DNA from 2 places in the Krasilnikovia sp. M28-CT-15 genome. Region 2 is predicted to be linked to the other one. Evidence: riboswitches for the same ligand, from Rfam matches in the RefSeq annotation. Region 2 holds a riboswitch; the other holds the start of a gene.

Region 1 (11,852 bases), 850 kb from region 2:
CTGGCCGACCGTCCAGTCCCGGCCGCCCGCCAGCGCCCGGGTCACGTACCCCTTGGCGAAGCCCACTGCCTCGCCAACCTCGTCGCCCAGCGCGAGCCGGGCCGCCACCGCGGCCGAGAAGGTGCAGCCGGTCCCGTGCTGATTCGTGGTCTCGACGCGCGGTCCGGTGAACGTCCGCGCGCCCCCGTTCGTCCACAACAGATCAGTGGCCTCGCCCTCCTCCCCCGCGTCGCCGCCGGTCACCACGACCGCGCCCGGACCGGCCGCCACGAGCTGCGCGGCCGCGTCCGCCACCTCGCCCGGCCCGAGCGCATCCCGGCCGAGCAGCGCAGCAGCCTCCGCGCGGTTCGGCGTCAGGACATTCACGTACGGAAGCAGCCGCTCGACCGCCGCGACCATCCCGAGCCGCCGCCCCGTGCTCGCGGTCAGCACCGGGTCCAGCACGAGATTGGGCAGCCGTCCGGCCCGGGCCCGCCGCGCCACGGCCTCCGCGACCTCCTCGGTGCCGAGCATGCCCACCTTCGTGGCCGCCACCTCGAAGTCGTCCAGGACCGCGTCGAGCTGCCCGTCGACCACCGCGGCGGGCACGGCGTGCACGTCGAGCACCGCCCGGGTGTGCTGTGCCGTGACCGCGGTGACCACCGACGTCCCGTACGCCCCGAGCGCCGCGAAGGTCTTGAGATCGGCCTGGATCCCGGCGCCCGCCCCCGAGTCGGACCCCGCGATCGTGAGCACGACCACCGGGGTCATCTCCGGCCCGCAACCGGCAGCTCACCCGGCTGCCCGCCGGGCCATTGCGCGTCCCAGGCGGTATGCCCAGCCTGCGCGGCCACCGCCGCCGCACGCATCCGCGCCACCGTGGCGGCCGGGTCGGCGGCCCGCATCACCGCGCCCATCACCGCCACGCCGGCAGCCCCTGCCATCAGGCACGCCGCCACCCGCTCCGGGGAATCGACCCCGCCCAGCGCCAGCCACGGCACCCCCTCGGGGGCGCCGGGCCCGGCCCGACGAGCCGGTTCGGCCGGAGGCGTCGGCCCGGGGCCATCGGCCCGATCCGCAGCGCCGCGGGTCCGCTGTCCGCGACGGGCCAGCTCGGCCGCGTAATCCGGCCCCATCGCCGGGCCGTATCCCGGCTTCGAGGCGGTCGGGAAGATCGGCGACAGCGTGACGTAGTCCTCGGTGGACAGCCGGGGCGCCGCGTGGCAGGACCGCCCGACCAACCCCAGCCGCACCACCGGGTCACCCTCCGCGAGGTGCACCGCGTCCCCGCCGAGCGGATCCGGGCCCGCCACGATCAAGCGCCCCGGCGGCAGCAGCGCGCGCAGCCGGTCCGCCAGCTCCCGGCGCTCGGCCGCGGGCAGGTCGCGTTCCCGCAGCACCACCCAGTCCGGAGCGGCGGCCGCGACCAGCTCACCGAGCGGCATCCGCGCCGCCCGGCGGTCGGTGAGCAGCACGACGCCCGACGGCACACGCCGCCCCGGCGCTGCTGCCACCCGCCCACCACCGGCATGCCCACCACCGGCCCGGTCGCCGGACCGCCCAGGGCCTCGGCCAGCACCGCCATCGCCATCGCGACGGGCACCGGCGTCCGACTTCACCACTGCGGCAACCCGTCGTCCGACGTGGAGGCGAGCGCGTGGAACCGGCGCGGGATCCGGCCCGCCTGGGCCGCCAGCCTGCCCGCCTCCACCGCATGCCGCATCGCGGCGGCCATCCGCGCCGGGTCCTCGGCCCGGGTGACCGCGCTCGCGACCAGCACCGCGTCGCAGCCCAACTCCATCGCCAGGGCGGCGTCGGACGCCGTGCCGATGCCCGCGTCCAGGATCACCGGAACGTCGACCGAGTCCCGGATGAGGCGGATGTGGTGCGGGTTCGTCACCCCCAGGCCGGAGCCGATCGGCGCGCCCGCAGGCATCACCGCGGCACAGCCCGCGTCGGCGAGGCGGCGGGCCAGAATCGGGTCGTCACTGGTGTACGGCAGCACCGTGAACCCGTCCGCCACCAGCGTCTCCGCCGCCCGCAGCAGCTCCACCGCGTCCGGCAGCAGGGTGCGTTCGTCGCCGATGACCTCCAGCTTCACCCAGTCCGTCTCGAACGCCTCGCGGGCCAGGTGGGCCGCCTTCACCGCGTCCCCGGCCGTGTAGCAGCCCGCCGTGTTCGGCAGCACCCGCACCCCGAGCCGGTCGAGCATCGGCAGCAGGCCCGGCCCGGCCGCGTCGACCCGGCGCAGCGCCACCGTGACGATCTCCGTACCGGAGGCGACGATCGCCGACTCCAGCGCGACGAGGCTGCCGGCCCCGCCCGTACCCAGAATCAGCCGTGACTCGCCCAGCAGCATGGTCACCCTCCCTGCGCCGCGGTCAGCACCTCGACCCGGTCACCGTCCCGCAGCACCGACGCGGACCAGCGCGAACGCGGCACCACCTCGCCGTTCACCGCCACCGCGACGCCGCGCTGCGCCTCGGTGAGCACGGCCACCAGCCCCGCGACCGTGACGGCGTCGTCGACGGCACGCGAGGACCCGTTGACGGTCAGACGCATGCGAACCTCCCGGGTTGGAACTCGTCGAGCAGCGGGTCGGCCGTACCGGTGATCACCAGGTCGGCGATGAGGTCGGCGGTGACGGGAGTCAGCAGCACCCCGTTGCGGTGGTGCCCGGCCGCCACGACCGTGCGGTCGTCCAGCGCGCCGAGCAGCGGCGCATTGTCCGGAGTGGCGGGACGATGACCCACCATGGTCTCGGTCAACGCGAACTCGCGCAGCGCGGGCACGAGGTCCAGCGCCGCCCGCAGCAGGTCGAGCACGCCACCCGCGGTGACCGTCCGATCCGTACGCTCCTCCTGGGTCGCGCCGACCACTACCTCGCCGTCGGCGCGCGGCACCAGGTAGACGTGGCGCCCGTCGGCGTAGCCGCTGACCACGTGCCGGAACGTGCCGGGCTCCCCGCGCAGCCGCAGCAACTGCCCCTTCACGGGCCGCACCGGCAGCCCGGTGAGCGCGGCGGTGCCGCACCCGGCCGCCACCACGACCCGCCCGGCCCGCACCTCGTCGAGGCGGTTCACCGCCACCGGCACCACCGCCGCGCCGAGCGCCGCACGCAGCGCATCGACCACCCGGCGCGGGTCGACCTGACGGTCGTCGGGGACGTAGGCACCGGCGCGCACCCGCGGTGACAGCGCGGGCTCGCGGCCCCGAAGGTCGCTCGGCCCGAGCCGGTTCAGCCCCAGGTGACGCCACACCCGGCTCGCCTCGGCCACGTCGTCCACGGTCAGGGCGACGCCCAGCGTGCCGGCCTCGTCGTACCCCAGATCCCGGCCGGTCTGCTCGCCCAACTCCGTCGCGAAGCCCGGCCAGCGGCGCGCCGACTCGGCCATCAGCCGCCCCAGCGCCGGCCGCTCGAACGGGGACTCGCCGCCCGGCGCGAGCATCCCGGCCGCCACGTGCCAGGCGCCCTGCTCCGGCGGGCCCGGGTCGTGCACGACGACACGCGTACCCCGCTGGGCAAGCCGCCAGGCGATGGCCAGACCGACGATCCCGCCACCGACGATCGCGACATCCGGAGTCCCGCTCACGACGCAGCCACCCCTCGCACGGTGTTTCCGGACAGGCAGTTCCGCGACCGCAGTCTCCTGGTCGCGCGGCTCATGCGAGTGCCTTCAGCAGGGCGGTCGTGGTGGCTTCCGGGTCTGCGGCGACGGCCAGCGCGCCCACCACCGCGACCCCGTACGCGCCCCGTGCGCGCAACTCCCCCACCTCGTCGACGCTCACGCCGCCGATGGCGATGACCGGTGCCGACCCGACGGCCTCGGCCACGGCCGCCACACCCGCGGCGCCGAGCGGCTCCGGCAGTCCGGCCTTGGTGCTGGTCCGGAACGCCGGTCCCACACCGAGATACGTGGCACCGGCCGCGACCGCGGCGCGTGCCGACACCGGCTCCCGGCAGGTGGCGCCGAGGACCGCCGCGGGCCCGAGCACCGCGCGCGCCGCCGGGACCGGCAGATCGTCCGCGCCGACGTGCGCACCGTCCGCGTCGACCGCGACCGCGACGTCGAGCCGGTCGTTGACCAGGAACATCACCCCGGCGGGACGGCAGATCCGGGCGACGGCCAGCCCGAACTCGTACGCCGCCCGGTCGGTGACGTCGTCCTCGACGCGGACCTGGACGGCCAGCGCGTCCGGGGTCTGGTACCCGATGGCGGCGGAGACGGCAGCCGTGACCACGCCCAGGGCGTCGCGGCCGGGCCGCGCGTCCGTGATGACGTGCAGTCGGGGAAATGCAGAGCCCACAACTCACTCCTCCCTGCGCCGGCATGATCCGGATCAGGTTCGACGGTCGGGGGCTGCAGCCCCCCTCTCAGCCCGGTACACCGGACTCCCGTGAGGTTGTTTCTGCCTGGACGATAACCGCGCTCCCCTTCCCCGTAAAGCCGCCCTGCCCGGTTGGCACAGCCCGAGCGGGGCTCCACGCACCGCCGCAACACGTCCTGCCAGGGCAGACGTGCGCCGACACTCCTGTCAGGAGGATTTCCGGTGGGTGATCCGCTACGGCGCGGAGCGGGCGGGGGATTTCACCGTTCGTAACCGAAGGTCGGGTGGGCGGGACCGCCCAGCCGGCTCGAGATCCGGTCGAGCAGCGCCCAATGCGCCGAGCCGTCCGGGACCTCTTCGCCACCCTCCGCCATCTCGTCGAGGATGCCCGCCCATTCCGCCGGCTGCGTTTCGAGCACGGCCCACTGACCGCCCTTCAGTGTCACGGAGACGGGGCCACCCTGGGGCGCCGGTGCGCCCGCGGCCCGAATCCGTGCGCGAATGGCCGCCATGATGTCCACCACCGGACTCGTCGTGGCCTGCTGCGGGTCGTCGGACTCGCCGACAACGTGGGTATCGTCGTGGCGAGCACCGGGCGACCGGGTCCGCGGACGCAGCCCGGCACGACGCCGCTCGCCATGGCCACGGGCAGCGGGGCGCCGACCGAATCCAGTGCGGCGGTGACCACCGACCGCGTTTCGGGAACCTGCGCGGCCGAGGTGGTCTCGTCGCGCACCGCCACGGCCTCGTTGGTGTCGCCGGGCACCGCGCAGTCAGCGATCACCAGGCCGGCCCGCGCGGTTGAGGAGAATCAGCGGACGTCCCACACGGGCTCCGGGGTCTCGACCACCTCGCCATCCGCCTGGAACAGGACGAACCGGTCGAAGCCCCGGGTGAACCACCGGTCATGCGTCACGGCGATCACCGTGCCCGCATACGCCGCCAGCCCCTCCTCCAGCGCCTCCGCCGAGGCCAGGTCGAGGTTGTCCGTCGGCTCGTCGAGCAGCAGCATGGTCGCCCCGGACAACTCCAGCAGCAGCACCAGGAAGCGCGCCTGCTGTCCCCCGGACAGCGTCCCGAACCGCTGATCGCCCTGGGCGGCCAGCTCGTACCGGTTGAGCGCCTTCATGGCCCCGGCCCGGTCCACACCGGACCGGTGGTCGTCACCGCGCCAGAGGATCTCGACGAGGGTACGGTCGAGCAGCTCCGGCCGGTCGTGCGTCTGGGAGAAGTGCCCCGGCCGCACCCGCGCGCCGAGCCGCGCGACGCCGTCGTGCGCGACGTGGGCCAGCGGCGCACCGTCGACCGGCTTGTGTTCCGCGTCCGGGTCGGTGCCTCCGCCGGCCAGCAGCCGCAGGAAGTGCGACTTGCCCGTGCCGTTGGCGCCCAGCACCGCCACCCGGTCGCCGTACCAGACCTCCAGGTCGAAGGGGAACGTCAGGTTCTCCAGCTCCAGCTGCTCGCAGACCACCGCCCGCTTGCCGGTACGCCCCCCGCGCAGGTTCATCCGCACGGACTGGTCCTTCGGCGGCAGCGGCGGCGGCCCGGCCTCCTCGAACTTGCGCAGCCTCGTCTGCGCGGCCTGATACCGCGACGCCATCCCGTCGTTGAACGTGGCCTTCTGCTTCAGCGTCAGCACCAGCTCGCGCAGCTTCTGGTGCTCCTCGTCCCAGCGCCGCCGCGACTCCAGCAGCCGGTCGTGCCGGTGCACCCGCGCCTCGTGCCAGGACGCGAACCCGCCCGGGTGGACCCACGCGCTGCCACCCTCGACGGCCACGACCCGCCCGGCGGTCTGGTTCAGCAGCTCCCGGTCGTGCGAGACGTACAGCACGGACTTGGCGGACTCGCGCAGGCGGGCCTCCAGCCACCGCTTACCGGGGACGTCGAGGAAGTTGTCCGGCTCGTCGAGCAGCAGCACCTCGTCCGTGCCGCGCAGCAGCAGGTCCAGCGCGAACCGCTTCTGCTGCCCGCCGGAGAGCGTCCGCACCGGCCGGTGCTTCACGCCCTCCCACGGCTTGTCCAGGATGGCGACGGCCACGGTGTCGAACAGCACCTCGGCGTCGTACCCGCCGGCCTCGCCCCACTGCGCCAGCGCGTTCGCGTACGCGAGCTGCGACTTCTCCGTCTCCGCGAGCGCGGCCGCGGTCGCCGCCAGCCGTTCGCCCGCCGCCCGCAGCGGCGGCGCGACCAGCGACAAGGCCAGATCTTCGAGCGTACGGTCGTCGCCGATCATCCCGATGAACTGCCGCATGACGCCCAGGCCGCCGGAGCGGGCGATCGTGCCCGCCTGGACCGGCAGGTCCCCCGCGACCATGCGCAGCAGGGTGGTCTTGCCCGCGCCGTTCGGCCCGACCAGGGCGACCTTGGCGCCCTCGCCGACCCGGAACGACACGTCGGCGAACAGCTCCCGGCCGTCCGGGAGCACGAATCCCGCACCGGCGACGTCGACGTAACCCACGAGCGCATCCTGCCCGCTGCGGGGCGCGCCGTCAGGCGGTTTTCCGGGCCACCCGCAGCACCCGGAAGCCGCGCTGGCTGGCGACCCGGGCGACGTCCCAGCCGAGGCCGGTCAGCCACGCGTGCAACGAGTCCCCGCCCAGGTTCTTGTTGATCACCAGCCAGACCACGCCGTCCGGCGTGAGGCGGGGCAGCCAGCGCTCGAGCATCGCGTGCAGTTCGGCCTTGCCGACGTGGGTGGGCGGGTTGCTCCAGATCTCGTCGAACGTCACCTCCGCCGGGACCTCCTCCGGCCCGGCCACCCGCAGGCGGCCCGCCAGGCCGAGGGCGTCCGCGTTGGTCGCCGCCAGCTCACGGGCCCGGGCGTTGACGTCGACGGCGTACACCGTGGCGGCCGGGGCTTCGGTGGCCAGCACGCACGCGATCGGGCCGTAGCCGCAGCCCAGGTCGAGCAGCGTGCCCGAGGTCGCGGCCGTGGGCAGTCCACCCTTGCGCAACAGTACGGCGGTGCCGGGGTCGAGCCGCCCCGCGGAGAACACGCCCGACGCCACGGCGAGCGTGTAGTCCCGGCCCGCGACGCTGAACTCCACCGTGCCGTGCCGCGCGGGGGCCGCAGGGTCGGCACTGAAGTAATGGTCGGCACTCACGGAGCCCAGTCTGCCGCCGGTGGTCACCCGGGCCGGCATCGGGGTGGTTGCCGCACAGCATGTGCGCTTATCGATGACCATGCCCTCCTAGCGTGGCCGCCATGTCACGCAATGCCCAGCTCCGCGCCGCGCACCGCACCCCCGCCCCGGCGGGGCAGCACCGTCGGGTGACGGCACGGCCGTCCGCCCCGGCCCGGATGACGTTGCCGCCACCTCGGGCGACAGCGCAGCCGTCCCATCCACCCCGGGCGACGGCGCAGCCATCCGATCCATCCCGGATGACATCGCCGCCATCGCGGGCGGCGGGACAGCCGTCCGAGCCCGCCCGGGTGACGGCGCCACCAGCCCGGGTTCCGGCGCAGCAATTCGCCGCGGTCCGCCCCACGCGCGCGGGGCACGATCACCGGGCGCGCCCGCGCCCGGCACGCGCACCCCGGCGGGCCTTGCGGCTGGTGCTGGGCGCGCTGGTGCTGGCGGGGATGTGCGGGCTTGGCGCATTCCTCATCACCGCGAACGCCCGGCGCGGCCACGGCGCACCAGCCGGGCAGCAGGTCCCGGTACGGGAACTCGGCTCACGCCGCCTCGACGCAACGCCCCTGAGCCTCGACGAGGTGTTCCCGGCCCCGGAGGTCCGGACAGGCACGGCCGCGTACCGCGTCGGGATGACGCACATCGACACGGACTGCGGGATCGCCACGGTCGGCGACCTCGGCACGCTGCTGGACCGGTACGGCTGCACCCAGGTGGTCCGCGCCACGCTCACCGCCCCGTCCGGCGGATATCAAGTCACCGCGGGGATCTTCAACCTGGCCGACGAAGCCGGTGCCCGGTGGATCGCCAACCGGACCCGGCAACTCGTCGTGGCGGGCGAGGGCACCTTCGCGGTGATGGCCGGGGGCCTGCCCGGGACGGACCCGCTGATCCAGCCGCCCACGCTGGCGAGCTGGGACGCCCACGGGCACTTCCTGCTGTACTGCGTGATCGTCCGCCCCGACGGCCAGCCGGTACGCGACGACGACCCGTACGCCCGGCGCATCACCACCGACCTGCTGCGGCCCTATCTCGGCGACACGGTGCTGGGCCACCGGGAGACGCTCCCGTAGGCGACGCGTGGCGTCGGGGCAAGTTCACGCCGTGAAGGTGCAATCCGCCATCGACATGTTCAGGCGCGCAGGCGGCGGGTGGCTTCGGCGCGGCGGGCGTACTCGGCGGGGTCGTCGGGGTAGCCGACCGCGACCAGCGTCAGCCCATGTGCCGGGGCCACCGTGACCGAGCTGGCGCGTTCCCGCAGGGTGAGCAGGGTGGCGGGCCATTCCGGGTCGCGGCGGCCGTCGCCGACCGACAGCAGCGCGCCGACCAGGCTGCGCACCATCGCCTGACAGAACGCGTCGGCCTGCACGGTGGCGACCACGACCCCGTCGGGCTGGCGACGCCAGTCCAGGGCGGTGATGGCCCGCACGGTGGTGCCGTGCTCCTTGCGCTTGCAGTACGCCGCGTAGTCGTGTTCGCCGATCAGCCCGGCCGCGGCCTGCCGCAACCGGTCCAGGTCGAGCGGGCGCACCCAGCCGAGGGTGTCGTGGCGCCGCAGCGGCTCGGGTCCCCATCGGGTGTCGGCCACCCGGTATTCGTACCGGCGGAAGGTGGCCGAGAAGCGGGCGTCGAAGGTGTCGGGCACCGGCGTGGCGGTCCGGACCCGGGCGTCCGGCGGCATCAGCGCGGCCAGGCGCCGCACCAGGGTCCCGTCGAGCTCGTCCCACGCGGCAGCGGGCAGGTCGATGTGGCACACCTGCCCCGTGGCGTGCACACCCGCGTCGGTACGCCCGGCGACGGTCAGGCCGAGCGGGGTGTCGGCGCCGACGAGCGTCCCGAGGGCCTCGGTGAGTACCCCGGCGACGGTGCGCCGCTGGGGCTGGGCGGCCCACCCGGAGAAGTCCGTACCGTCGTAGGTGACGTCCAGTCGGACGCGGATCAGTTCGTTCATCCCGCCATTCCGGCTCGCAGCCGGGTACGGCACCCGTACCCGGGAACGGAACGGCCCGGCGCCCCCGCGAGGGCGCCGGGCCGGTCGGACCGTGCGTGACCGATCAGGCCGTGGTGTCTTCGCCCTTGTCGCCGGACGCGCTCACCGGCGGCTCGGAATCCTGGTCGGCGGCGGTCGAGGTCGGGACCTCTTCCTCGCGGGCCAGGGCCTCGACCTTGTCCTGCTGCGCGGCGGCCTTGCGGGCCGCCTTGCGCGGCGCGCCGGTAGCCGCGACCTGCAGCTCCTCGACCAGCTCGATGACCGCCATCGGAGCGGCGTCGCCCTTGCGCGGACCGGTCTTGGTGATCCGGGTGTAGCCACCCGGCCGGTTGCCGTAGCGCGGCGCGATCTGCTCGAACAGGGCGTACACGACGTCCTTGTCCTTGACGACCGTCAGCACCCGGCGACGGGCGTGCAGGTCGCCGCGCTTGGCCTTGGTGATCAGGTGCTCGGCCAGCGGGCGCAGGCGCCGGGCCTTGGTCTCGGTGGTCTTGATCTTCCCGTGCCGGAAGAGCTCCGTGGCCAGGTTGGCCAGCAGCAGCTTTTCGTGCGCCGGGCTGCCGCCGAGGCGGGGACCCTTGGTGGGCGTGGGCATTCGATGCTCCTCGTCAGTTTCCTTGCAGTGCGGCGGCGAAGCCGCCGGCACGGCGGCAGCCGAGATTAGAGCTGCTCGGTCTCGCGGTAGTCGTCGGTGTCGTAGTCCACGTCGCCGAACGAGTCCACGACGTGCGCCGGGTCGAAGGACGGCGCGCTGTCCTTGAGGCCCAGGCCCATGCCCGCGAGCTTCATCTTGACCTCGTCGATCGACTTCTGACCGAAATTCCTTATATCGAGCAGGTCGGCCTCCGTACGCCCTATCAACTCGCCGACCGTGTTGATGCCCTCGCGCTTGAGGCAGTTGTACGACCGGACCGTGAGGTCCAGCTCCTCGATCGGCAGGGCGAGGTCGGCGGCCAGCTGGGCGTCCTGCGGGGACGGTCCGATGTCGATGCCCTCGGCGGTCTCGTCCAGCTCCCGGCACAGGCCGAACAGCTCGACCAGGGTCGAGCCGGCCGAGGCCAGCGCGGTCCGCGGGGAGATCGACGCCTTCGACTCGACATCGATGATCAGGCGGTCGAAGTCGGTGCGCTGCTCGACACGGGTGGCCTCGACGCGGTAGGTCACCTTCATCACCGGCGAGTAGATGGAGTCGACCGGGATCCGGCCGATCTCGGCACCCGCGTTCTTGTTCTGGGCGGCGGTGACGTAGCCACGGCCCCGCTCGACCGTGAGTTCCATGTCGAGGCGGCCCTTGCTGTTCAGCGTGGCCAGCTTCAGGTCGGGGTTGTGCACCGAGACACCGGCCGGGGGCTGGATGTCGCCCGCGGTGACGTCGCCGGGGCCCTGCTTGCGCAGGTACATGCTGACCGGCTCGTCGTGCTCGGAGCTGACCGTGAGCTCCTTGACGTTCATGACGAGCTCGACCACGTCCTCCTTGACACCGGGGATCGTGGTGAACTCGTGCAGCACGCCGTCGATCTTGATGCTGGTGACCGCCGCGCCCGGGATGGACGACAGCAGCGTACGGCGCAGCGAGTTGCCCAGGGTGTACCCGAAGCCGGGCTCCAGGGGCTCGATGGTGAAGCGGGAGCGTGTCTCGCTGAGCGACTCTTCCGAGAGGCTCGGCCGCTGGCTGATGAGCACGGTGTTCTTCTTTCTGTCGGGGCACCCGCTATTTGATGCCCGTCCGATGGTGGTGCGGGGAATGCCGGCCGTGCGACCGGCATCCCCTGAGCTGCTACTTGGAGTAGAGCTCGACGATCAACTGCTCCTGGACCTGGGTGTCGATGACCTGGCGGGCCGGGAGCGAGTGGATCAGGATCTTCATCTGGCTGGGGATCGGCTCCAGCCACGCCGGCACCGGGCGGGACCCCGCCTGCGCCTGCGCCACGACGAACGGCGTCAGCTCACGGGACTTCTCCCGCGTCTGCACGATGTCGTGCTCCTTCACCCGGTACGACGGGATGTCGACCTTCACGCCGTTGACGGTGAAGTGGCCGTGCTTGACCAGCTGACGGGCCATGTCCCGGGACGAGGCGTAGCCCGCCCGGTAGACCACGTTGTCGAGCCGGGACTCGAGGATCTGCAGCAGCACCTCACCGGTCTTGCCCGGCTTGGCGACAGCTTCCTCGTAGTACCCGCGGAACTGCTTCTCGAGAATGCCGTAGATACGGCGGGCCTTCTGCTTCTCACGGAGCTGGAGCAGGTACTCCGTCTCCTTGGTGCGACCGCGGCCGTGCTGCCCGGGCGGGAACGGCCGGGACTCGAACGGGCACTTCGGTCCGTCGCACTTGCTGCCCTTGAGGAACAGCTTCATCTTCTCCCGACGGCAACGGCGGCAGTCGGCACCTGCATAGCGAGCCATTAGTCCTCTACCTCTC
Region 2 (11,852 bases):
CTTGTTCGGCCCCATCTTCGCCGTGCCGACGATGCGGCCGTCCTCGACCGCCACGACGGTGCGGCCCGGAGGCGCCTCGACCCACAGCGGGCGCGCCTGCTCCTCGGTCATCTCCGGGTCGTACGTGAAGGTGTCCCGGGCCTGGATGACCTCGCGGATGATGTCCCAGACCTGCGGCCAGTCGGCCTCATCGAACTCGCGTACCTGCACCAGCGCACCGTATCGGGGGCGTGTGGCTGCCCGCGACCGGCCCGGCGAAGCGCGGCCGGAGCTGAGCCTTTCCGTACGGATGTGAGATGTCTTCTTCATCGCCCGGTCCGCAGGCCTTCCGGTGGATCGTCGCCGATCTCGATGGCAGAGACCACTCGACGATGAGGACCCCGATGAGAAGCGCGCTGAAAACCAGGAAGATCACCGTCGGCTTCCGGCTGGGTGGCGCGTTCGCCCTGCTCGGGGTGTTCATCGCGGGGGCGCTCTTCGCCGGTCTTCGGGGTTCGCAGCAGCAGACCATGGCGCAGGCCCGGATCAGTCACCTCACCGCGGTCGCGGACCAGGTGCAACGGGTACGGCTGCTGGCCGCCGACATGGCGACGTACCAGGCCCGGCTCGTGGGCAGCGCCGGTGCGTACGGCAGTGCGGCCGTGGCCGGTGACAGCGCCGCAGCGCCGGACCGCAAGGCCATCCTCGCCGCCGTGGACGCCGTGCCCGCCGGCGTGCTGAGCCCCGCGGAGCAGGCGTCCTGGAAGAGCCTGAAGCCCGCCTGGACCGCGCTGTTCACCCGGATCGACGCGGTCGCCGGGCAGCTGGGCGCGGACGATTCGCCGGCGGCGCGCGCGGCCGCGATGGACAGCATCACCAAGGGCCAGGTCGCGCAGGCCTACGGCGACGTGGTGAAGGTGACCGACAACGTGCTGGCGTCGATCCAGGCCCGCGCGGCGGCGATGACCGCCCAGGCCGCCGCGGATCTGCGGACCAACCAGATCATCCGGCTGGGGGTGACCCTGGGCGTGCTGGTGCTGGCGGTGGTCCTGGCGACCGCGGCCACCCGGTCCGTCACCCGGCCGCTCCGCAAGGTCGGCAAGGCGCTGCAGCAGGCCGCGGACGGTGACCTGACCGTACGGGCCGAGCTGAACCGCTCCGACGAGCTGGGCCAGCTCAGCCGCGCGGTGGATCAGACCGTCGCGTCGTTGCGGCGCCTGGTGCAGCAGGTGGCCGGTGGCGCCGAGTCGATGTCGACCGCATCGGTGCAGCTGTCCGCGACCGCGACCCAGATCGCCTCGAACGCCGAGGAGACCAGCACGCAGGCCGGGCTGGCATCCGACGGCGCGGGCCAGATCTCCGGCAACGTGCAGACGCTGGCGGTCAGCAGCGAGGAGATGGTGGCGTCGATCCGGGAGATCGCCGAGAACGCGGTCCACGCCGTCGGCGTGGCGTCGCAGGCCGTGTCGGTCGCCGAGTCGACCATGTCCACGGTCACCCGCCTCGGTACCTCGTCGCAGGAGGTCGGCGAGGTCGTCAAGACCATCAACATGATCGCCGAGCAGACGAATCTGCTGGCCCTCAACGCCACGATCGAGGCGGCGCGGGCGGGTGACGCGGGCAAGGGCTTCGCGGTCGTCGCCGGTGAGGTCAAGGACCTCGCCCAGGAGACCGCCAAGGCCACCGAGGACATCTCCCGCCGGGTGCTGGCGATCCAGACCGACACCGCGGACGCGGTCGCGGCGATCGATCAGATCGCCTCCATCATCAACCAGGTCAACGACTACCAGACCGTCATCGCGACCGCGGTGGAGGAGCAGACCGCGACCACCGACGACATGACCCGCAACGTCTCCGCGGCAGCCGACGGCAGCACCGCCATCGCCGGCAACATCGCCGGGGTGGCCCACGCCGCCGCCTCGACCGCGGCGGGTGCCACCCAGTCCCAGCACGCCGCCTCGGAACTCGCCCGGATGAGCGCGGAACTGACCACCGCGATCAGCGCGTTCCGCGTCTGAGGCACCGCCGTCCGGCGTGGACCCGGGTCAGCCGGTGATGGCCGCGACCGCGGCGTCCACGTCGGACAGATCGGCCAGGACGACGTCCGCGCCGGCCCGGGCCAGGTCCGCCATGGTCGTGCCGCCGGTCGCCACACCCACGGCCAGGGCGCCGGTGGCGCGCGCCGCCGCCACGTCGTGGACGGTGTCGCCGATGACCACCGGGTGGATCGGGCCGCCGTACTTCGCGTGGGCCGACTCCAGGCAGCGGTGGACGAGCGCGGCACGGGCGAGGTCGTCGGCGCCGTACCCGCCGATCTCCATGTCGAACGCCGACGCCAGGTCGAACGCGCCGACCTTCGCCGCCGCGACAGCCGGGATGTTGCCGGTGACCAGGGTCTGCACGATCCCGGGCCGTCCGGCGAGCGCGTGCAGCACGTCGCGGACGCCGGGCAGCAGGCGGCCCTGCTCGGCGATGAGGTGCCGGGTGGCGTGCACCTCGTCGGCGTACCGGGTGAAGAAGCCGTCGAGGTGCGGCTCGCAGTCGGCGATGCCGTGCGCGGCGAAGATCTCGGCGGAGATGTCCCGGTCGGTGCGTCCGGCGGTGACCGCCATGGCGCGCCACGCGACACCGGTGACCGCGGTGAACGCGGTCGCGTACGCCTGGTGCGTGGCCTTGCCGGCGATCAGCAGCGTCCGGTCGATGTCCCACATGACCAGCCGGGTCACGGCTGAGCCAGCCGCCGTTCGATGTGCTGCACCTTCGCCTCCAGCGCGCCGGTGACACCGGGGCGCACGTCGGCCTTGAGGGTGACGCTGACCCGGGGGGCGTGCGCGGCGACCGCGTCGACCGCCTGCTTGACCACGGCCATCACCTCGTCCCACTCGCCCTCGATCGTGGTGAACATGGCGTCGGTGCGGTTGGGCAGGCCGGAGGCGCGGACCACGCGGACGGCCTCGGCGACCAGGTCGCCCACGGCATCGCCCGCGCCCAGCGGGGTGACGGAGAACGCGACAAGCATGCCCGCCATCATTGCAGCCCGGCGGTCAGCCGATGACCGGCCGGAACACCCCGGTCAGCACGCTGACGGCCAGGATGGCCCCGGCCAGCACGGCCGCGCCGGCCAGCAGCGCGGCGTCCGCGATGCCGAAGACCTGCCGGCGCGCGTACGTGCGGGGCACGCCCGAGTCGAAGCCGCGCGCGTCCATCGCCACGGCCAGCCGGGTGCCGCGCCGGATCGCGCCCACCAGCAGCGCGAACGCCGTCGCGGCGAACAGCCGCAGCCGGGTCACCGGGTTGCGGCCCGCGTCGACGCCGCGCGCCCGCCGGGCCAGCGTCAGCATCTGCCATTCCTGGCCCAGCAGCGGCAGTAGCCGGAACGTGGCCAGCGCGCCGATCGCGAACCGGGGCGATGCCTTCGCGTTCTGCACCAGGGCGTCCGCCAGGTCCGTCGGATCGGTGGTGGCGAACACGATCACCCCCGGCAGCGCCACCGCGAACACCCGCAGCACCAGCGCGAGGGCGGTGCCCAGCACGCCCGTGGTGACCTGGAAGGGGCCCACCGCGAACAGTGGCGTCCCGGCCCGCTCCGCGGCGAACAGCAGCATCGTCACCAGCACCCCGGCACCGGCCAGCGCCAGCGGCCAGGCGCGGCGGGCCAGCACCGGATACCGCATCCCGAACAGCGGCACCGTGGCCAGCTCCACCGTGAGGGCGAGGGCGGGGGTCAGCGGGTCCAGCGTGAGGATCAGCGGCAGGGAGAACGCCAGGGCGGCGCCGAGCTTGGCGACCGGGTTGCGGCGGGCCAGCGGCGCGGCCGGGTCGGCGATCGGGGTGAACGTGAGGCTCACGCGCGGTCCCGCACGGACAGGGCGTGCACCCGGTCGGCCAGGGCCGCGACGAACGCGTCGTCGTGGGTGACCGCCACGATCCCGTGCCCGTCGTCGCGCAACCGGGCCAGCAGGTCGACCAGCTCGATCCAGGTCCGCCGGTCCTGGCCGAACGTGGGCTCGTCCAGCACCAGCAGCCGCGGGGCGGTGGCCAGGGCGGTCGCCACGCTGAGGCGGCGCGCCTCGCCGCCGGAGAGGGTGTGCGGGTTCGCCCCGGCCAGGCGGGTCAGCCGCAGCCGGTCCAGCAGTTCGTCGACCGTGGCCGCCACCGCGGCGGCCGGGCGGCCCAGGCGGCGCGGGCCCAGTGCCAGCTCGTCGCGTACCCGGGACGTCACGAACTGGTGCTCCGGCTGCTGGAACACCGATCCGATCCGCTGGGTCAGCACGGGGGCCCGCCACCGGTGCGGGGGCCGGGGGTCGCCGAACGCCTCGACCGTCCCGGACGTGGGGGCCAGCAGGCCGCCCAGCAGCAGCGCCAGGGTGCTCTTCCCGGCGCCGTTCGGACCGGTCACGGCGAGGACCTCGCCGGCGTGGGCGGACAGGTCGACCCCGGCGAGGCGGCCGGGTACGGCGACCGCGCGTGCCCGTACCAGAGGATCGGCCGGTGGGGCGGCGGCCCGGCGCGGGGCGACCGGATGACCCGGCACCCAGACCCCCTCCTCGGCCAGCCGGTCGGCGTGCGCGGCGAAGACCGCCGCGGGCGGGCCGTCCGCGCGGACCCCGCCGCCCGGCTCCAGCACGACCACCCGGTCGACCAGCGGCAGCGCCTCGGCCACCCGGTGCTCGACCAGGACCAGGGTGGTGTCGGGGTCCCGGGCGCGGGTGATCGCGTCGCGGACCTGGGCGGCACCGGCGGGGTCCAGGTTGGCGGTCGGCTCGTCGAGCAGCAGCAGCCCGGGACGCAACGCCAGCACCCCGGCCAGCGCCAGCCGCTGCTGCTCGCCGCCGGACAGGGCCGCGGTGGGCCGCTCCCGCGGGTACGCGAAGCCGACCCGCGCCAGCGCCGCGTCGACCCGGGGCCAGATGTCTGCGGCCGGGATGCCGCGGTTCTCCAGCCCGAACGCCACATCGTCACCGCTGCGGGCCATGACGAGCTGGGTCTGCGGGTCCTGGAAGACGATGCCGACGCGTTCGCGGGCCTTGCGCGGGTCCAGGCCGTCGATCTCGATCTCGCCCTCGGCCTGCCCGGAGTCCTCCGGCAGCAGGGCGGCCAGCGCCGCCAGCAGGGTGCTCTTGCCCGCCCCGGAGGGGCCGAGCAGGAGCACCCGCTCGCCGTGGGCGATGCGCAGGTCGACACCGCGGACGGCCCAGGCGCGGCGCCCGGCATGGCGCCACCCGAACCCGCGCAGCACGACCTCCGCCATCGTTCAGACCAGGGCGCGGTCGCGGCCCGCACCGAAGCGGTCCAGCACGCCGGTGGGTGCCAGCGCCCGCACCAGCAGCCGGCCACCGGCCCCGGCGATCACCGTGCTGCTGACGACGGTCAGCAGCGCGTACGGGATGCGGTAGCTCCACACGTCCAGCCCGGCGTTCCAGTAGAAGAAGTCGAACAGCGCGGCGCCGACGCCGGTCAGCGCCCCCGCCAGCAGCGCCGCGGGCAGCCGGTACGAGCGGTAGCGCAGCGCCGCGAACGCCACCTCCGCGCCGAGGCCCTGCAGCAGCCCCTGCACGATGACGATGGCGCCCCACTGGTCGCCGAGCAGCGCCGAGATGATCGCGGCGAGCGTCTCGGTGTACAGCGACGCGCCCGGCTTGCGGATGATCAGGCCGCTGAGCACGGCGGGCAGCAGCCAGACCCCGTACAGGATGGTCTGGGCCGGGGGGAAGAACGCGAAGGCGCCCTGGGTGGCGGCCCACAGCAGGTTCCACGCCCAGAAGACGACACCGAACGCGACGGCGATCACCGACGCGATCACGATGTCGACCGTCCGCCAGCCGTTGGTGGTTTTCATGGTGCCTCCCGGGGTTCTATCGCGAACCGAGAGAGGGCGCACGTCAGCGACGCGGCTGGAGAGACCGAACTCCCTGCGCTGGCATTACCCAGATCAGGTTCGAGGGTCTGCGGGCCGGGGTGGCCCGCACTCTCAGCGCTGTGCGCTCCCCTGTCGGATTGCATGTGTTTCGATGACGCTAACACCAGGTCGCAGCGGGGGACAGCGAGGGAGGATCACGCATGGAGATCAAAGCCCGCGGGTTCAGCTTCGACGTGTACGCCGACGGCCCAGCGGACGGCGAGCCGGTGCTGCTGCTGCACGGCTTCCCCCAGGATCACCGCGAGTTCGACCTGATCCTGCCCCGGCTGCACGCGGCCGGGCTGCGCACGTACGCGCTGGATCAGCGCGGTTACAGCGCGGGCGCCCGGCCGGACGCAGTGGCTGCGTACCGCCTGCCCGAGGCGGCCGCGGACGCGGTGGCGGTGCTCGACGCGCTCGGCTGCGAGTCGGCGCACGTGGTGGGCCACGACTGGGGCGCCCAGGTGGGCTGGCTGCTGGCGGCCGGGCATCCGCAGCGGGTCCGCTCGTACACGGCGGTGTCGGTGCCGCATCCGCGGGCGCTGGCGAACGCGCTGCAACGGGAGCTGCGGCAGCGGCTGCGGTTCGCGTACATGGCGGTCTTCCGGGCCGGGTTCGCGGAGAGGCTGTTGCTGGCCCGCGACGGTGCGATGCTGCGCTCGATGCTGAAGCCGGTCGGTGCGCGCGCCGCCGGATACGCCGCGGCGATGCGGGAGCCGGGCCGGCTGACCGGCGCCCTGAACTGGTATCGGGCGCTGACCCGGGGCCAGCTGGCCGGAGTCGGGAAGATCACCGTGCCGACCACGTACGTGTGGGGCGAGGCCGACCCGGTGCTGGGCCGCACGGCGGCGCTGGCCACCGGCGACTGGGTGGAGGCCGACTACCGGCTGGTCGCGATGCGCGACGTCGGCCACTGGGTGCCCGAGGAGGCCCCGGAGACGCTGGCCGAGGCGGTGCTGGCCCGGGTGGGGGTTTGACCGTCCGCCGCGGGGGGAATGCCCCCCGGACCGCTGACCGTGGGGGGAGCCGATGGCCGCCGAGAGACCCGAGCTGCCGGGCGAGAGCGAGCGGCAGCGCTGGAACCGCAACTTCGGCGACCTGCTGCAGGAATTGCGGGTGGCGCAGACCGGGGTGCAGATCCTGTTCGCGTTCCTGTTGACGCTGCCGTTCAGCAATGGCTTCCCACACACGAATCAGTTCCAGCGCGCCGTCTACCTGGTCGCGTTGATCTCCGCGGCGTTCGCCGCCACGCACCTGATCGCGCCGGTGGCGTTCCACCGGGCGCTGTTCCGCCGGGGCCGCAAACCCGAGCTGGTCCGGTACGCGCACCGGATGGCCACCACCGGGCTGGCCTTCATGCTGATCTCGATGGTCAGCAGCGTTCTGCTCATCACCGACTACATGCTGGACCTCTGGGCCTCGTTGAGCCTCACGGTCTTCGTCGGCGCCTGGTTCCTGACGTACTGGGTGGTCGTGCCGTATGTGCGGCGTAGCTGGATCGACGCCGACGACGCGGAGGAGGACCGGGACTACGCCTCGGGCGAAGACCCGGTGGGTGAGGAGCGGTGACGGGGCGAGCCGCACCCCGTCCCGGACAGTCGATCGGCGACGCGGGTCAACTCCGGGCCGGGCGCAGCCCGAGGCTGCGTAGTTCGAGCGCGGCCAGCGCGTCCACCGCCTCGGGGTCACCGTCGCGCCAGGACTGGGCGATGTCCGGGCTCAGCCGGATCAGCTCGTCGAGTGGGCGGCCCGCCAGTGCGCGCAGTGCCAGCAGGTCGCGCCCGGCGGGCTGCTGACGGACCCGGATGGCCAGCCCGGCCCGGCGCATCCAGCGCAGCCGCAGCGGCAGCCAGCCGAACAGCACGAGGGTCAGCGGCAGGGCCACCACGACGAACGCCAGTACCCCGGCCACGGTGCCGACCAGTTCCTGCTGCTGGCGTCCCGCGTCAGCCAGGGTCCGGGCCGCGTCGGCGGCACCGGTGAACGGCCTGGTGAGCTGGTCACCGACCACGGGGACGCCGCCCACCTTGCTGCCCACGTCGGCGAGGTTGTCGGCGATGCTGGTGCCCGCACCCTCCAGCTTCGCGCCGGGGATGCCCAGTTTCAGGACGGTCTCGTGCACCCAGAGCGCGGCGCGGATCCACGCGTAGACCCACAGCGCGACGAGCAGGTCGGTGGCGATCTGGCGGAGGGCGACGGGGAGCCGGTCGGCGTACCACTTCACGCGCCACAGCGTCGCACGGGCGGGCCCGGCGCGCCGGGTGACGCGATCAGGCCCGGGCGCAATCGGGGCAGGTGCCGAAGATCTCGACCGTGTGGGAGACGTCCACGAAGCCGTGCTGGCCCGCGACCCGGTCCGCCCACGCCTCCACGGCCGGGCCCTCGACCTCCACCGCCCGGCCGCAGGAGCGGCACACCAGGTGGTGATGATGCCCCTGGCTGCACCGCCGGTAGAGATACTCGCCGCCGGGCGGGCGCATCACGTCGATCTCACCCGCGTCGGCCAGAACCTGCAACGTCCGGTACACCGTGGTGAGTCCGACCCGTTCCCCGCGGGCCTTCAGCATGGCGTGCAGGTCCTGGGCGCTGTGGAAGCCGTCCGCGGCGGCCAGCACCGCACTGACGGCGCTGCGCTGGCGGGTGTTGCGCACCGCGGTGGCGGTCTGCTCCCCGGTCACGGGGCGCCTTCCTTCGCGTGGCTGACCGCGTCCGCGACGATGTGGGCGACGTGCTCGTCCACAAGCGAGTAGGCGATCTCGCGCCCGCGGCGGGCGCCGCGCACCACCCCGGCCCCGCGCAGCACCCGCAGGTGCTGCGAGACCAGCGGCTGGGGCGCGCCCAGCTTCTCCACCAGCTCGTGCACGCACCGCTCGCCCGCGCCGAGCTCGGCCACGATGGCGACGCGGATCGGCGCGGAGAGCGCCCGCAGCAGCTCCCCGGCCGCCTCGTAGGCTTCGTAGCCGGTCGTCGTCGTCACCGCAGCCACGGTACCGCTCATTCGTGCAGCACCACGTCCGGCGGTTCGGCCACGACCCGCTCCGGCGCGACCGGGGCGGCGCGGCGGCGCAGCGCCCGCCACGTCGCGGCGCCCACGGTGAGCGCGACGAAGGCGGCGATCGCCAGGATCACGATGGTCGCGCCCGGCGCGGTGTCGATCTGCCCGGACAGCCACACCCCGCTGGCGGCGGCACCCATGCCGATGGCCATGGCCAGGATCATGGTGGCGCGGAAGCCGCGGGTGACCTGCTGGGCGGCGGCCACGGGCACCACCATGAGCGCGCTGACCAGCAGCAGTCCCACGGTGCGCATGGCGATCGTGACGGTCACGGCGGTGGTCACCGCCATCAGCAGGTTCAGGGTACGGACGGGCAGGCCGGACACCCGCGCGTACTCCTCGTCGGTGCAGACCGCGAACAGTGCGGGCCGCAACACCACCATGACGATGAGTACGGCCGCGCCGAGCCCCGCGATCACCGCGAGGTCCTGTGGCGAGGTGGTGACCAGCGAGCCGAACAGGTACTGCACCAGGTTGGCGCTGGTGCTGTCCGGCGACAGCCCGACCAGCACCACGCCGCCCGCGATGCCGCCGTAGAACAGCAGGGCCAGGGCCAGGTCACCGGAGGTGCCGCCGCGCTGGCGGACCAGCTCGACGCCGACCGCCCCGACCGCGGCCACCACCACGGCGGTGATCACCGGGGACTGGTGCAGCAGCAGCCCCACGCCGACGCCCGTCAGCGCGACGTGCCCGATGCCGTCGCCGATCAGCGACATCCGCCGCTGCACCAGGTAGACCCCGAGGGCCGGGGCGGCCAGGCCGATGACCAGCGCGGCGATCAGCGCGCGGACCATGAAGTCGTAGGCGTACAGGTCCATCAGTTCGCGGCCATCCGGTCGGTCGGCGCGACGCAGATCCCGCCGCGGGGTTCCTCGGCGTGCGGGTGCACATGATCGTGGCCCGGGTCGGCGTGGTGGCCCGCGGGATCCGGCGGGGCGCCCTCGTGCGCGATCCTGCCCTCGTGCACCACGACGGCCGTGTCGATCAGCGGCTGCAGCGGGCCGAGTTCGTGCGCCACCAGCAGCACCGTGCCGCCGCGCCCGGCGAAGCGGCGCAGGGTCTGCGCGAACGCCTCCTGGCTGGCCGCGTCCACCCCGGCGGTGGCCTCGTCGAGCACGAGCAGGTCGGGTTGCCCGGCCAGGGCCCGGGCGATGAGCACGCGCTGCTGCTGGCCGCCGGAAAGGGTCGTGACCGGGTCGCCGATCCGGTCGGCCAACTCCACGTCGGCCAGGGCGGCGTGCACGGCCTCACGGTCGGCGGCGCGCGGCGGGCGCAGGATGCCCCGGCGGGCCAGCCGCCCCGAGGCGACCACCTCGCCCACGGTGGCGGGGACCCCGCCGGTGACGCCGACCCGCTGGGGCACGTACCCGATCCGGGCCCACTGGCGGAACCGCCGCTGGGACACGCCGAACAGGTCGATCTCCCCGGCGGCCAGCGGCACCAGGCGCAGCACCGTACGGACCAGGGTCGACTTGCCGGAGCCGTTGGCGCCGAGGATGGCGACCACGCTGCCGGGCGCCACGGTCAGCGAGACGTCGCGCAGCACGGTGCGCCCGCCGTACGCGACCGCGGCGTGCCGTACCGAGACCACGGGGGCGCTCACGACGTGCACCCCAGGCCGGTACGCAGGGCGGTGAGGTTGCGGCGCATCACGGAAAAGTAGTCCTCTCCGGGCTCGGTCAGCCCCTCCAGCGGGTCGAGGACGGCGGTCCGGGCGCCGACCTCGCGGGCGACGGTCTCGGCGACCTTGGGGCTGACCAGCGTCTCGAAGAAGATCGTGGTGGTGCCGGTGCGTTCGGCCTCGGCGGCCACGGCGATGAGCCGCCGGGGCGACGGTTCACCCTCGGGGGTGACACCGGTGATGCCGACCTGGGCCAGCCCGTACCGCTGGGCCAGGTAGCCGAACGCGCTGTGGCCGGTCACGATCTCGCGCCGGGCGCAGGTGGCCAGGCGGGCCGCGTACTCGGTGTCGAGCGCGTCCAGTTCGCGGTGCAGCGTCGCGGCGCGCGCGGTGTAGCCGGCCGCGTGCGCCGGGTCGGCCTGGCCGAGCCGGGCGGCCAGCAGGTCGGCGATCGTCGCGAAGCGCCGCGGGTCGAGCCAGACGTGCGGGTCCATGCCCCCGGAGAGCCGGGCGGACTCCTCGCCGCCGGGTTCCGGGTCGGTGTCGCCGAGCGGCAGCAGCGGCACGGCCGTCGCGGCGTCGAAGGCCCGGTCGCGGGCCTCCAGCGCGACGGCCTGGTCGACCGCGGGCTGGAAGCCCTTCAGGTACGCGACCAGGTCGGCGTCGGCGACCCGGGCCACCTGTCGCGGGTTCAGCTCGACATCGTGCGGTTCGGCGCCCGGTTTGGTGAGGTTGGCGACCGTGGGAGCGTCCCCGGCGATCCGCTGGGCGAGGAACTGCAGCGGGTAGAACGCGGTGACGATGCGCAGCCGCCCGTCGGCGGCGCTGTCGGCCCGGGTGGTGCAGCCGGTGGCCGCACCGAGCAGGACGACGGCCGCGGCGGCGAGCAGGAGCCGGAAGCGCGTCACATCGTCAACTGTGGGTGATAATGACAATGATTGTCAAAAGCGCATGAGTGCACCCGTCACAGCGCCTTCGCCAGCGCGGCGACCAGCAGCACGACCAGCAGCAGCAGCCGGACCACCCGGGTCGCCGGGGCCTGCACCGGCCAGGTGGTGAACGTCAGCCCCGCCGCCCCGGCGGCCAGCACGATCAGCAGCGCCGCGCCCACGATGCCGGGCAGGAACAGCCCGGCCAGCAGCAGGACCAGCGCCACGAAGAACGCTGCCGTCGGGTTGACCCCGGCGAGCCGGCGGAGCAGCTTCTCGGACGGTGCCACGGTGACCTCATCTGCAGTGCGTACGCTGACGGCCATGCTGGTGCTCAACCGGTTCCTGATCCCGCCGGACACGCAGGAC

The links. Region 2 has a riboswitch for thiamine pyrophosphate ahead of ACMCNO_RS09690 (ECF transporter S component). Riboswitches for the same ligand answer to the same signal wherever they lie in the genome.
Region 1: linked by a shared signal. The riboswitch ahead of thiE (thiamine phosphate synthase) and the one ahead of ACMCNO_RS09690 (ECF transporter S component) in region 2 are both predicted to bind thiamine pyrophosphate.

What each region holds. Positions count from the first base shown of each region.
Region 1 covers NZ_BAAGAK010000001.1:1,181,823-1,193,674, reverse strand. Annotated here, with positions in the region: gene thiD (bifunctional hydroxymethylpyrimidine kinase/phosphomethylpyrimidine kinase) at 1-750, opposite strand, end outside; gene ACMCNO_RS05770 (thiamine phosphate synthase) at 747-1,424, opposite strand; gene ACMCNO_RS05765 (thiazole synthase) at 1,595-2,338, opposite strand; gene thiS (sulfur carrier protein ThiS) at 2,341-2,541, opposite strand; gene thiO (glycine oxidase ThiO) at 2,532-3,572, opposite strand; gene thiE (thiamine phosphate synthase) at 3,643-4,287, opposite strand; TPP riboswitch at 4,281-4,389, opposite strand; gene ACMCNO_RS05745 (hypothetical protein) at 4,569-4,832, opposite strand; gene ACMCNO_RS05740 (ABC-F family ATP-binding cassette domain-containing protein) at 5,120-6,766, opposite strand; gene ACMCNO_RS05735 (class I SAM-dependent methyltransferase) at 6,798-7,412, opposite strand; gene ACMCNO_RS05730 (hypothetical protein) at 7,691-8,515, shown strand; gene truA (tRNA pseudouridine(38-40) synthase TruA) at 8,575-9,393, opposite strand; gene rplQ (50S ribosomal protein L17) at 9,497-10,027, opposite strand; gene ACMCNO_RS05715 (DNA-directed RNA polymerase subunit alpha) at 10,093-11,115, opposite strand; gene rpsD (30S ribosomal protein S4) at 11,210-11,836, opposite strand; gene rpsK (30S ribosomal protein S11) at 11,851-11,852, opposite strand, start outside.
Region 2 covers NZ_BAAGAK010000001.1:2,028,706-2,040,557, forward strand. Annotated here, with positions in the region: gene ACMCNO_RS09660 (N-acetyltransferase family protein) at 1-210, opposite strand, end outside; gene ACMCNO_RS09665 (methyl-accepting chemotaxis protein) at 384-1,997, shown strand; gene ACMCNO_RS09670 (HAD family hydrolase) at 2,025-2,705, opposite strand; gene ACMCNO_RS09675 (MTH1187 family thiamine-binding protein) at 2,702-2,998, opposite strand; gene ACMCNO_RS09680 (energy-coupling factor transporter transmembrane component T family protein) at 3,024-3,827, opposite strand; gene ACMCNO_RS09685 (ABC transporter ATP-binding protein) at 3,824-5,230, opposite strand; gene ACMCNO_RS09690 (ECF transporter S component) at 5,234-5,818, opposite strand; TPP riboswitch at 5,871-5,980, opposite strand; gene ACMCNO_RS09695 (alpha/beta fold hydrolase) at 6,040-6,855, shown strand; gene ACMCNO_RS09700 (DUF6328 family protein) at 6,908-7,447, shown strand; gene ACMCNO_RS09705 (hypothetical protein) at 7,494-8,102, opposite strand; gene ACMCNO_RS09710 (Fur family transcriptional regulator) at 8,149-8,556, opposite strand; gene ACMCNO_RS09715 (ArsR/SmtB family transcription factor) at 8,553-8,855, opposite strand; gene ACMCNO_RS09720 (metal ABC transporter permease) at 8,873-9,751, opposite strand; gene ACMCNO_RS09725 (metal ABC transporter ATP-binding protein) at 9,751-10,536, opposite strand; gene ACMCNO_RS09730 (metal ABC transporter substrate-binding protein) at 10,533-11,462, opposite strand; gene ACMCNO_RS09735 (DUF6703 family protein) at 11,519-11,773, opposite strand; gene ACMCNO_RS09740 (antibiotic biosynthesis monooxygenase family protein) at 11,808-11,852, shown strand, end outside.